One region of the Vallitalea sediminicola genome, then DNA from elsewhere that is predicted to be linked to it. Evidence: predicted binding sites of a transcription regulator. Region 1 holds the regulator's gene; each other region holds the start of a gene.

Region 1 (3,225 bases):
AAATATCAAGTTGTCGTGCTAAATCTTTAGCACCATTATATAAAATTACATAAGGTTTACCCTTATCATCACGTAAGACTTCAATATCTATAGGAGCAAAATGTACAAAACCTGTACCAAGAACCTTAGAAACTGATTCCTTAACAGCAAAATTGCCTGCTATTGTTTCACCTCTATAATTTTTAGCTGCAAATAATTTATTTTCATCGGATGTAAAAAATTTTTCTAGGAATCTTTTATTGTGAATAGCCTTTTCTATTCTATCAACTTCAACAATATCATTACCTATTCCTTTTATCATTTACTTCCTCCTAGATATTTTTTATCATATAATTCAATGACTTCATATCCTACTAAATCATGCATATAAGAATATATCTTATCATATTTTTCTTTTGCCTCAGTCTGTCTAACAGCTTTTTCTTTCAACTCTATCCTGACTTTTTCAATCCATTCATGTAATTCGTCTAATTCATTTTTTGTATTATACATTCTCATATAACAATCTTGCATGGTATATTCTAATAATTCTTTATTGATGGTTTCAATTTCTTTAGGTACGTTTTCCATTCTAGATTCCATCTTATCTAGCTTAACCTTAATGTCATTGATGTATTTCTTGCTTTTTTCCATTTCGCCTATGGCTTTATCATCTTCATCTTCAATGGCTTCTTTCATATTATCAACTATATCCACCATCATTTTCTTTTTAAGTAACGTATATTCTTTCAGATCATTTGTAAGTTGTCCTTGTTCGCCAATTAGTTTATTAAGCTTTTTTTCAAGATCAGCTATTTTTTTTGGTTTATTATTGCTTTTAAAAAGTTCATGCCATCTATTATCCAATGTTAGGATATGTACTTTTTTTTCTATATTAATTGGCTTTTCAATCTTTTGTTTTGCAAAAAACATATATTCACGTCCTCATTATTTATATATACCTAGTCATATAATAAAATTTTTTCTATATTAATTATATCGTAACAAAATATAATATTCTATAGCACAATATAATTAAAAGGTACCCAAATACATGAGTACCTAATAACCTCTACGAATAGTTATTCATTCTTAAGGAACATAAATTACAGACGCTTAATTATATTCTCCTTTGATATTATATGAGAGAGTCATCAAACTGTCTAACAAATGTACATTTTCTACAATAACATTTTCATTAGATAATTTTAGGTCAATAGGAGCAAAATTCCATATTCCTTTTATCCCATAACTAACTAAATCATTAGCAACTTTTGGTGCTTTCTGTTTTGGTAATGTTAAAATTGCTAAATCAATGCTATTTTGTTTTATGAAATCTCCCATTTCATCTAAATCTTTGATTTCAATACCTCTTACAGTTATACCAACGAGCCTCGGGTTAACATCAAAAAGCCCTTTAACTTCGAAACCTCTTTTATCAAAATTAGTATAATTAGCAAGGGCTTGACCTAAGTTCCCTGCTCCAACAATAATTGTATTATATTTATTCTCTAGACCAAGTATTTTACCTATAGCGTTATATAAATATTCAACATTATAGCCGTAACCTTGTTGACCAAACCCTCCAAAATTATTTAAATCTTGTCTGATTTGTGAAGCTGTTACACCCATTCTGTTACTTAATTCTTTAGAGGAAATCCTTACAACATCGTTTTCCAATAAGTCTCCTAAGTATCTGTAGTATTTTGGTAATCTTTTAATTACCGCCGTTGATATTTTCTTTTGTATCATATAATCAATCCCCAATCCTGATACTATTTTGGAACTTTTATACAAATAATTATATATGGTTGTTAAATCTATGTCAAATAATCAAATGCGGATAAACCCTTATTCTTTATGTATTATCACAGTAAAAATCATTAACACAAATCCTATATTTAGTAAATATAGTTAAAAACAATTAAATGTTTTTTGTATTCAATCTATATTTTATAAATTATATCACAAAACCCTGATATTTTACAGCTTTTTCTAGAAAATTGTACTTATAAAAAATTTTAATATCCTAAAATTCATACATATTTATTGTAATAAAAGAACAAAAGAGGCTGCGCCTCATTTCGTATAACGAATTTGTACTTTAAAAAGTCTTATCAGCGCATATAAAAACATTTCTATCCATATATTTTAAAAATAGAATTCAGTTCTACTATTATTATCTATAAAAGTTCTTTCCCTAGATATCTATTAATAGCATCTTTAGTTTTTTTTGTATAGTTTGCATCAGTATATAATATTCTTTGTATAGTTCTTTGAGATAAATTAGATTCTTTGGCTAGATCCTTAATGGTTATTTTATTTTCAACCATATAATTCCCTAACTCTTTTCTCTTTATCTCATCCTTTTTATATTGTCTATTATAGAAATAAGTTGTATTTACTTTTGAACTAATCTGTCCTAATTTCCTTTTGCGTTGATAATCAAGGCATTTTTCACATTGTTTAACACCTCTAATAAGTGATTCTTGTGATAAAGATTTACCACATCTTATACATTGTTTTCTCTCTACACGAGCTTTTCTCAATTTTTTCATATAACCTGCATTACGACTCAAGTCATCATCCCCTTTAGAAAAGTTCTTTTATCATATATATGTTGTCCTAAAGAAATTTATTCTTATGTATGAACAAAAGAGGTTAAACCTCGTTTAATAATCACATAATTATTAATATACTAACCAAAAACCTCTGATTTTAAACCCTTTAACTTTTCAAAACTAGTGATTAATGGTATCATAGTATGGTAATTTTAATATTAATAGGAGGCAACTATGATTTTATCATGTAAAAATATATGCAAAGCATTTGTAACGAATACAGTACTCGATAATATAAATTTTTGGTTAGAAAAAGGTGATAAAGCAGCTATTGTAGGTATTAACGGTGCTGGAAAATCAACACTATTTAAGATTATCACCAATGAATTAGAAGCAGATTCTGGACAAGTTATAGTTAATAGTTTAACCAAACTTGGATATCTATCACAAAATAGTACTCTATCTTCTGAGAAGACTATTTATGATGAAATGCTGCTAACCTGTAAAGAAATAATCCAAATGGAAAATACCCTAAGAGATTATGAAGTCAAAATGTCTGAATTAGATGATGGTAGCGAAGCTCTAAATGCACTTATGAAATCATATTCTGATCTTCAACATACTTTCGAAATCAATAATGGATACGGCTACAAAAGTAATATAAAAGGTGTGTTAAAAGGTCTTG
Region 2 (3,225 bases), on a different contig from region 1:
GTGGCATTTCAGGGCTTGTAATAGCACAAGGTCTACAAGAAAAGGGATATGAAAAGGTTACTGTTTTTGAGAAGGATAATAGGGTAGGTGGTAAATTACATACCATATGGTACAAAGGTAGATCTTATGAACTTGGTGCTCTTTTTGGTTTACCTTCTCAAAATAGTCTTAAGGCATTAATGAAAGCTAATAATATCAAAAGTGATGGACCCAAGTTATCACGTGTCAATTATGATGCAAGTGGAAATAGAATCATGCAGATACCAAAAGAAGATTTGGATGATTTTGTTGAAGAATTAGATAGATTTCCTTATATTTTGAAGGAATATAAATCTCTTAAAAGAGTTAATATAAAAGGCGTAGAAGACTCACTTATATTTCCTTTTTCAAAATGGTGTGATATGAATGATTTTAGGGTTTTGAAGACAGTTTATATCAATTATTTTACAAGCTATGGGTTAGGTGATATTAACGTTATACCAGCACTTTATGTCCTTAGAATATTGGACTATGAGACGTTAATGTCTTTTATGGAACTTCCTGAATTCTGTACATGGGAGAAAGGAGTTTCAACTTTCATTAATTCATTGAAGCATAAAATAAAAGATATCAGGTTGACACAGAATGTTAAAGAAATCACTAAGTCTGATAATGGAAAGATATGTGTTCATACTGATTTTGAACAATTAGAATATGATAGAGTTGTTATTACAGCTCCACTCAATCAATTTTCTAAGCTCTGTAATACTGATTATGGAACGAATCATTACCTTGGTTCCATAAAGTACCAAAAGTTTAATGTTTATGCATTTATAGTTGAAAAGATTCCAAAAAAATGTGGTTTTGTACTAGAAAATCTATCTATAGAGAATAAAGGGCATGTAATCATATGGAATTCTAGATGGGATTCAAGTGATGGTGAAGAACTGGTAAGTGTTTATGCTTATGATAATCCTAAAAGGTCTAAAGAAGAATCTTTAAAGATTATTAAAAATGATTTGTTGAAATTAGGATTTCTGAGTCCAAGACTTTATCAATTTAAGAGCTGGCAGCAGTGTCCATATGTAGATACTAGTACTCTACAAAAAGGATTCTATGATAAAATAGAAGAAATGCAAGGCAAAAATAACATATATATAGCTGGAGAGATTATGAGTACAGTATCAATGGATAACTGTATTCGGTACTCAAACTATATGCTCAAAAGATATTTTTAGGAGTTGCTTACATGATTTTAATCATTTAAGCAACTTTTTTGCTTTCAAGTATAGTTTACACTTAAAGAGATATTATCCTCTCTAATCAGCATTAGGTATAGGATTGAAGGTGCTTTTGATATGTAAACTAAACTTGAAATAGAAAGCCTAGAAACATTGATTTTACAAGGTTTTTGTTTTTTTGACAATACTAGTATTTTAAAATATACTGAGAGTGATAAAATAATAACAATCTTTTAAAAATTAATTTTTAAAAGTTAATTAAATAATTTCTATTATTTAAGCATATGAGGATAAATCACCTTAATATGTGTCAAAAAAAAATTCCAGCCTGAAGAAATTAATGAGACATAATAATTCCTAATTAAAACAAATTTATAAGAAATGGAGATGTATAAAAATGGATACATACAAAGTTCTGGAAATCAAGCAAAGTGTGTTTGAAGACAATAATCATCAAGCTGATTTGCTTAGAGAACAGCTAAAAAAAGAAAAGACTTTTTTATTAAACCTAATGTCATCACCAGGTTCAGGTAAGACAACAACTCTTACAAAAACAATTAATCAGTTGAAAGATGAAATGAAGATAGGGGTAATGGAAGCCGATATTGATTCAGATGTTGATGCTAACACAATCTCTCAGACAGGAGCAAAAGTAATTCAACTCCATACAGGAGGTATGTGCCATCTTGATGCTGACATGACCAAACAAGGATTAATTGGTCTAGGAACAGAAGAAATTGATTTGGCTATTCTAGAAAATGTAGGAAATCTAGTCTGTCCAGCTGAATTTGATACAGGTTCATCAAAAAATGCAATGATTCTAAGTGTACCAGAGGGAGATGACAAACCTCTAAAATATCCTTTGATGTTTAAGATAGCTGATGTTTTATTAATCAACAAAATAGATGTAATACAATATTTTGATTTTGACCTTGAAGCTGTAAAAGAACGTGCTAAAAAATTGAATCCAAATATCAAAATCATTCCAATTTCCGCTAGGACAGGGGAAGGTATTAATGAATGGGCTGATTGGATACGTACTGAAGTGAAAAAATGGAATCAATAGGTATCATATAAACTAAAATTTGGAGGGAATAGGCATGGTTAACGAAAAGGTATTGGATCTTGCTAATAAGATAAGCAGGACAAAACGAGGTTCCAAGATGGAAATAAAACCTGAATATCCAGAATATAAGATTTTGGAACCTGTTGTAACAGAAGAAATGGCAGAAGTAGCACTTTGTCTTGAACTAAGAAAACCACAAAGTGCAGAAGAAATTGCTCCCAAATGTGGTAAGTCAGTAGAAAAAACTGCAAAACTATTATGGGAACTGGCAGTTGCAGGTGTTTCTTTTGTCAATGAGATTGATGGTGTTGATAAATATTGGCATGAAATCTGGGTTCCAGGTCATATGGAGATGATGGTCAACAACAGGGAAAATGTTAAGAAATACCCACAAATCGCCATAGCTTTTGATGATTACGGAAAAAGAAAAGGACCAATGGGTGTGGGTGTTTTTTCACCAGGAACAGGTCCTATGCGTGTAATTCCTATTGAAAGTGCAATTGATGGGGAGACTAGAAAAGCATCTTATGAGGAAGTATCCAAATATCTTAATGAGAACACTATTTTTTCAGTTTCAGATTGTGCTTGTCGTACAACGAGAGAGGTTATGGGAGAAGGTTGCGGTCACTTGAAAGAAGATATGTGTATTCAGATGGGTCATGCTGCTGAATACTATATCCGTACTGGAAGAGGTCGTAAAATTACTCGTGAAGAAGCATATGAAATCATTAAAAAAGCAGAGGAAAATGGATTAGTACATAGTATACCTAATCTAGATGGTTCTGGAAAAACACATGCTATCTGTAACTGTTGTGGTTGTTCATGTTTTTCTATGAGAATAGCAGAAATGTTTGTAAATCCTGATATGGTACGTTCCAATTATGTCTCACATATTGATCCAGATAGGTGCGTTGGTTGTGGTGAATGTGTAGAAGTATG
Region 3 (3,225 bases), on a different contig from region 1:
AACAGGTCTTGAAGGAAAACCATTATTTTGTTTTAGAACAATCCCTTTTTTCCCTTCATTAGTTATGATACCCATACCAGAAGGATATACAGCTATGTACTTAATAAATTCATCTACAATTTCTTCATCAAATAATTTTCCTTTATTTGCTATAAGAAATTCAATTACTTCATATATTTTATAAGCTTCTCTATAAGGTTTTTTAGTTACCATAGAATCAAATACATTACATATAGAAATAATTTTAGTTGCACTATTAATTTTATTGCCACTCCAACCAAAAGGATATCCCGAACCATCGATATTTTCATGATGAGTTAATATTATTACTTTAGATATAGAACTTATCCATGAAGCTTCACTTATTGCTTCATATCCATAAATTACATGTTGTTTAACTATTTCATATTCTTTTTCGTTTAACTTACCAGGTTTATTAAGGATTTCTTCTGGTATTAGAACTTTACCTAGATCATGTAATAAGGCACCAATAGCTATATCTTTAACCCTATTTTTGTTATAACCTAATTTTATTGATAACAAAACGGCTAAAGCGCAGACATTAACAGAATGCGCATATGTATATTCATCTTTCCGCCTAATATCGACTAGATTAACAATGATATTACGCTGGGATAATACATCCTCTACAATGTCCTGGGCTGCTGATACAATATTCGTTAATTCTAAATGCCCTTGAGTGCTATAATTCTCTAATACCTTTTTAACTTCTTTTTTACAATTTGCTCTTGTCTTTTCTTCGATAAAATCCTTTAATTCAACACCTTCAGATAGTTCATCCTCTATGTAGATATAATCTACTCCTAGCTCTCTTAAACGAACAATATAAGATTTCTTAATATGAATCCCCTTAGATAACAGAAAGCTACCATTTAATGAATAAACTGGTCGCGCTACCCTTTCATTACCTTTTAAATTGTCTATTAGTACTCTTCTCATTACATCCCACCTATAGAACGGCTAAAAAATCTCTACATTCATTACTTATTATTCAGTAAGCCGAAATCATAATATTATTAACTAAGCCTCTAAAGATAATTATTTTATTCATCATCATTATTCGTTATCAAAAATCTCTTTACAGTTGATATAATCATATCATTTTTTATTAGTATCTTCAATTAAAAATGAAATAAATGAATAAAAAGACTTATAATGGAAATCATTATTAATGTACCATTTATTTACAATAATTAATTTATGAGGATTTTGGTTTAGGAAATAAGCCTCAATAATATGGTACATCATCTAATACCCCCCTCAACCTGCGTTTTATTCCCCCCCTGAAACGCAGGTTATTTTTTATATTAGTAGCATATACCTAGTATCTTAATTTTAACTATCAAAAAGAAGTAAAATAGTTCTTTTTTAATATACAAATCTACATAAAAAAGAGAAATTCGAATTTTTATCTAATTATATATACTATGATATCATAACAAAATCTATAATCTTAATTAAATCTTTACCTATATAATAGTAGTTATTTTTATTAAGCAAATTACTTTAATGGTTATTTTATATCTATGATTTAACTACTTTAATAAGTTTTCTAAATCGTAGTTTATTGTTATAAATTTAACTATTTTTAATTATATTTTATATTGTCGCTTACTATGCATCGTACTATTACTAGATGGTTGTGGTGCATATTTATATAATATAGCCAAAATTATTGTTTTTATATGTTAATTTTGCCGTCTTGTATACAGTATTTATAGTTAAATTGTATATTTTTATTTGTGTATATTTTTATTTGTTATTGACAAAATATTATCAATTTGCTATTATATCAGTGTAATAATTTTTGCGAAACATTGTTAATAATTTAACATTTTATTTTATAGAATCTATTTACTAAGCGATCACATATCGCATTATAATTACAAAATAGGGAAAACTAATTAATAAAAAATATTTAGGAGGTATATAATTATGGCAAACACTAAAGTCACTAAAACTAATGATAAAGCAAATGTTGATGTACCAAAAATGATTGATGAATTAGTTGCAAATGCTACAACAGCATTAGATGAATATATGCAACTTAACCAAGAACAGGTAGATAACATTGTTAAAGAAATGTCACTCGCAGGATTAGATAAACATATGTATTTAGCTAAACTCGCAGTTGACGAAACTGGTAGAGGTGTATACGAAGATAAAATAACTAAGAACATGTTTGCGACAGAATATATTTATCATAGTATCAAATATGAAAAAACTGTAGGTATCATTAATTTAAACAAAGAAGAAGACTATATGGAAGTTGCAGAACCTGTTGGTGTCGTTGCTGGAGTAACTCCTGTTACTAACCCGACTTCAACAACATTATTCAAAGCTATTATTTCTGCAAAAGCAAGAAATCCAATCATCTTTGCATTTCATCCTTCAGCTCAAAAGTGTTCTTCTGAAGCAGCAAGAATTGTTAGAGATGCAGCAATAAAAGCTGGTGCTCCAAAAAATTGTATACAATGGATTGAATTGCCTTCATTAGAAGCCACTAATACATTAATGAACCATGCTGGAGTTGCATTAGTACTTGCCACTGGTGGATCTGGAATGGTTAAGTCAGCTTATTCAACTGGAAAACCTGCCCTTGGTGTTGGACCAGGTAACGTACCATGTTTTATAGAAAAAACAGCAGATGTAGAAAGATCTGCAACTGATTTAATATTATCAAAAGCATTTGATAACGGAATGATTTGTGCATCTGAACAAGGCGCAATTATAGAAGAACCTATATATAAACAAGTAACAGATTATATGAAAAAACAAAATTGTTATTTTACAACTAGAGAAGAAACTAAACGCTTAGAAAGTGTTGTCATGAACCTTGAAAAAGGTGCTGTTAATCCAGCCATAGTAGGTAAAGCACCTGTAGAAATTGCTAGATTAGCTAATATAACTATCCCAGAAGATACAAAAGTTTTATGTTGTGAGCTTGATGGAGTTGGACATGAGTACCCATTATCAAAGGAAAAATTATCTCCTGTATTAGCTATAATAAAAGCTAAAGATGCTAAAGAAGGTATTGATTTATGTGAAAAAATGGTAGAGATTGGTGGTCTTGGCCACTCATCAGTTATACACTCTAACGATGATGAAGTAATTAAGCAATTCTCTTCCAGATTGAAAACTGGACGTATTATTATTAACTCTCCTTCTACTCATGGAGCAATTGGAGATATTTATAATACTAAT

The links. Region 1 encodes Rex, which represses fermentation and respiration genes when NADH is low (regulators of the CRP and FNR family bind a similar motif). Its sites were predicted from a motif close to ATTGTTAANTANTTAACAAT; they were not measured.
Region 2: a site for Rex is predicted at 1,431-1,450, ahead of hypB (hydrogenase nickel incorporation protein HypB). Genes of this name have one in related genera too.
Region 3: a site for Rex is predicted at 1,838-1,857, ahead of adhE (bifunctional acetaldehyde-CoA/alcohol dehydrogenase). Genes of this name have one in related genera too.

Annotation. Positions count from the first base shown of each region.
Region 1 covers NZ_BTPT01000014.1:33,305-36,529, reverse strand. Annotated here, with positions in the region: gene acpS (holo-ACP synthase) at 1-301, opposite strand, end outside; gene ACX6CF_RS06295 (hypothetical protein) at 298-912, opposite strand; gene ACX6CF_RS06290 (redox-sensing transcriptional repressor Rex) at 1,096-1,731, opposite strand; gene ACX6CF_RS06285 (hypothetical protein) at 2,163-2,558, opposite strand; gene ACX6CF_RS06280 (ABC-F family ATP-binding cassette domain-containing protein) at 2,775-3,225, shown strand, end outside.
Region 2 covers NZ_BTPT01000010.1:58,069-61,293, reverse strand. Annotated here, with positions in the region: gene ACX6CF_RS04695 (FAD-dependent oxidoreductase) at 1-1,217, shown strand, start outside; gene hypB (hydrogenase nickel incorporation protein HypB) at 1,618-2,286, shown strand; gene ACX6CF_RS04685 (FAD-dependent oxidoreductase) at 2,321-3,225, shown strand, end outside.
Region 3 covers NZ_BTPT01000032.1:88,193-91,417, forward strand. Annotated here, with positions in the region: gene ACX6CF_RS14985 (HD-GYP domain-containing protein) at 1-960, opposite strand, end outside; gene adhE (bifunctional acetaldehyde-CoA/alcohol dehydrogenase) at 1,957-3,225, shown strand, end outside.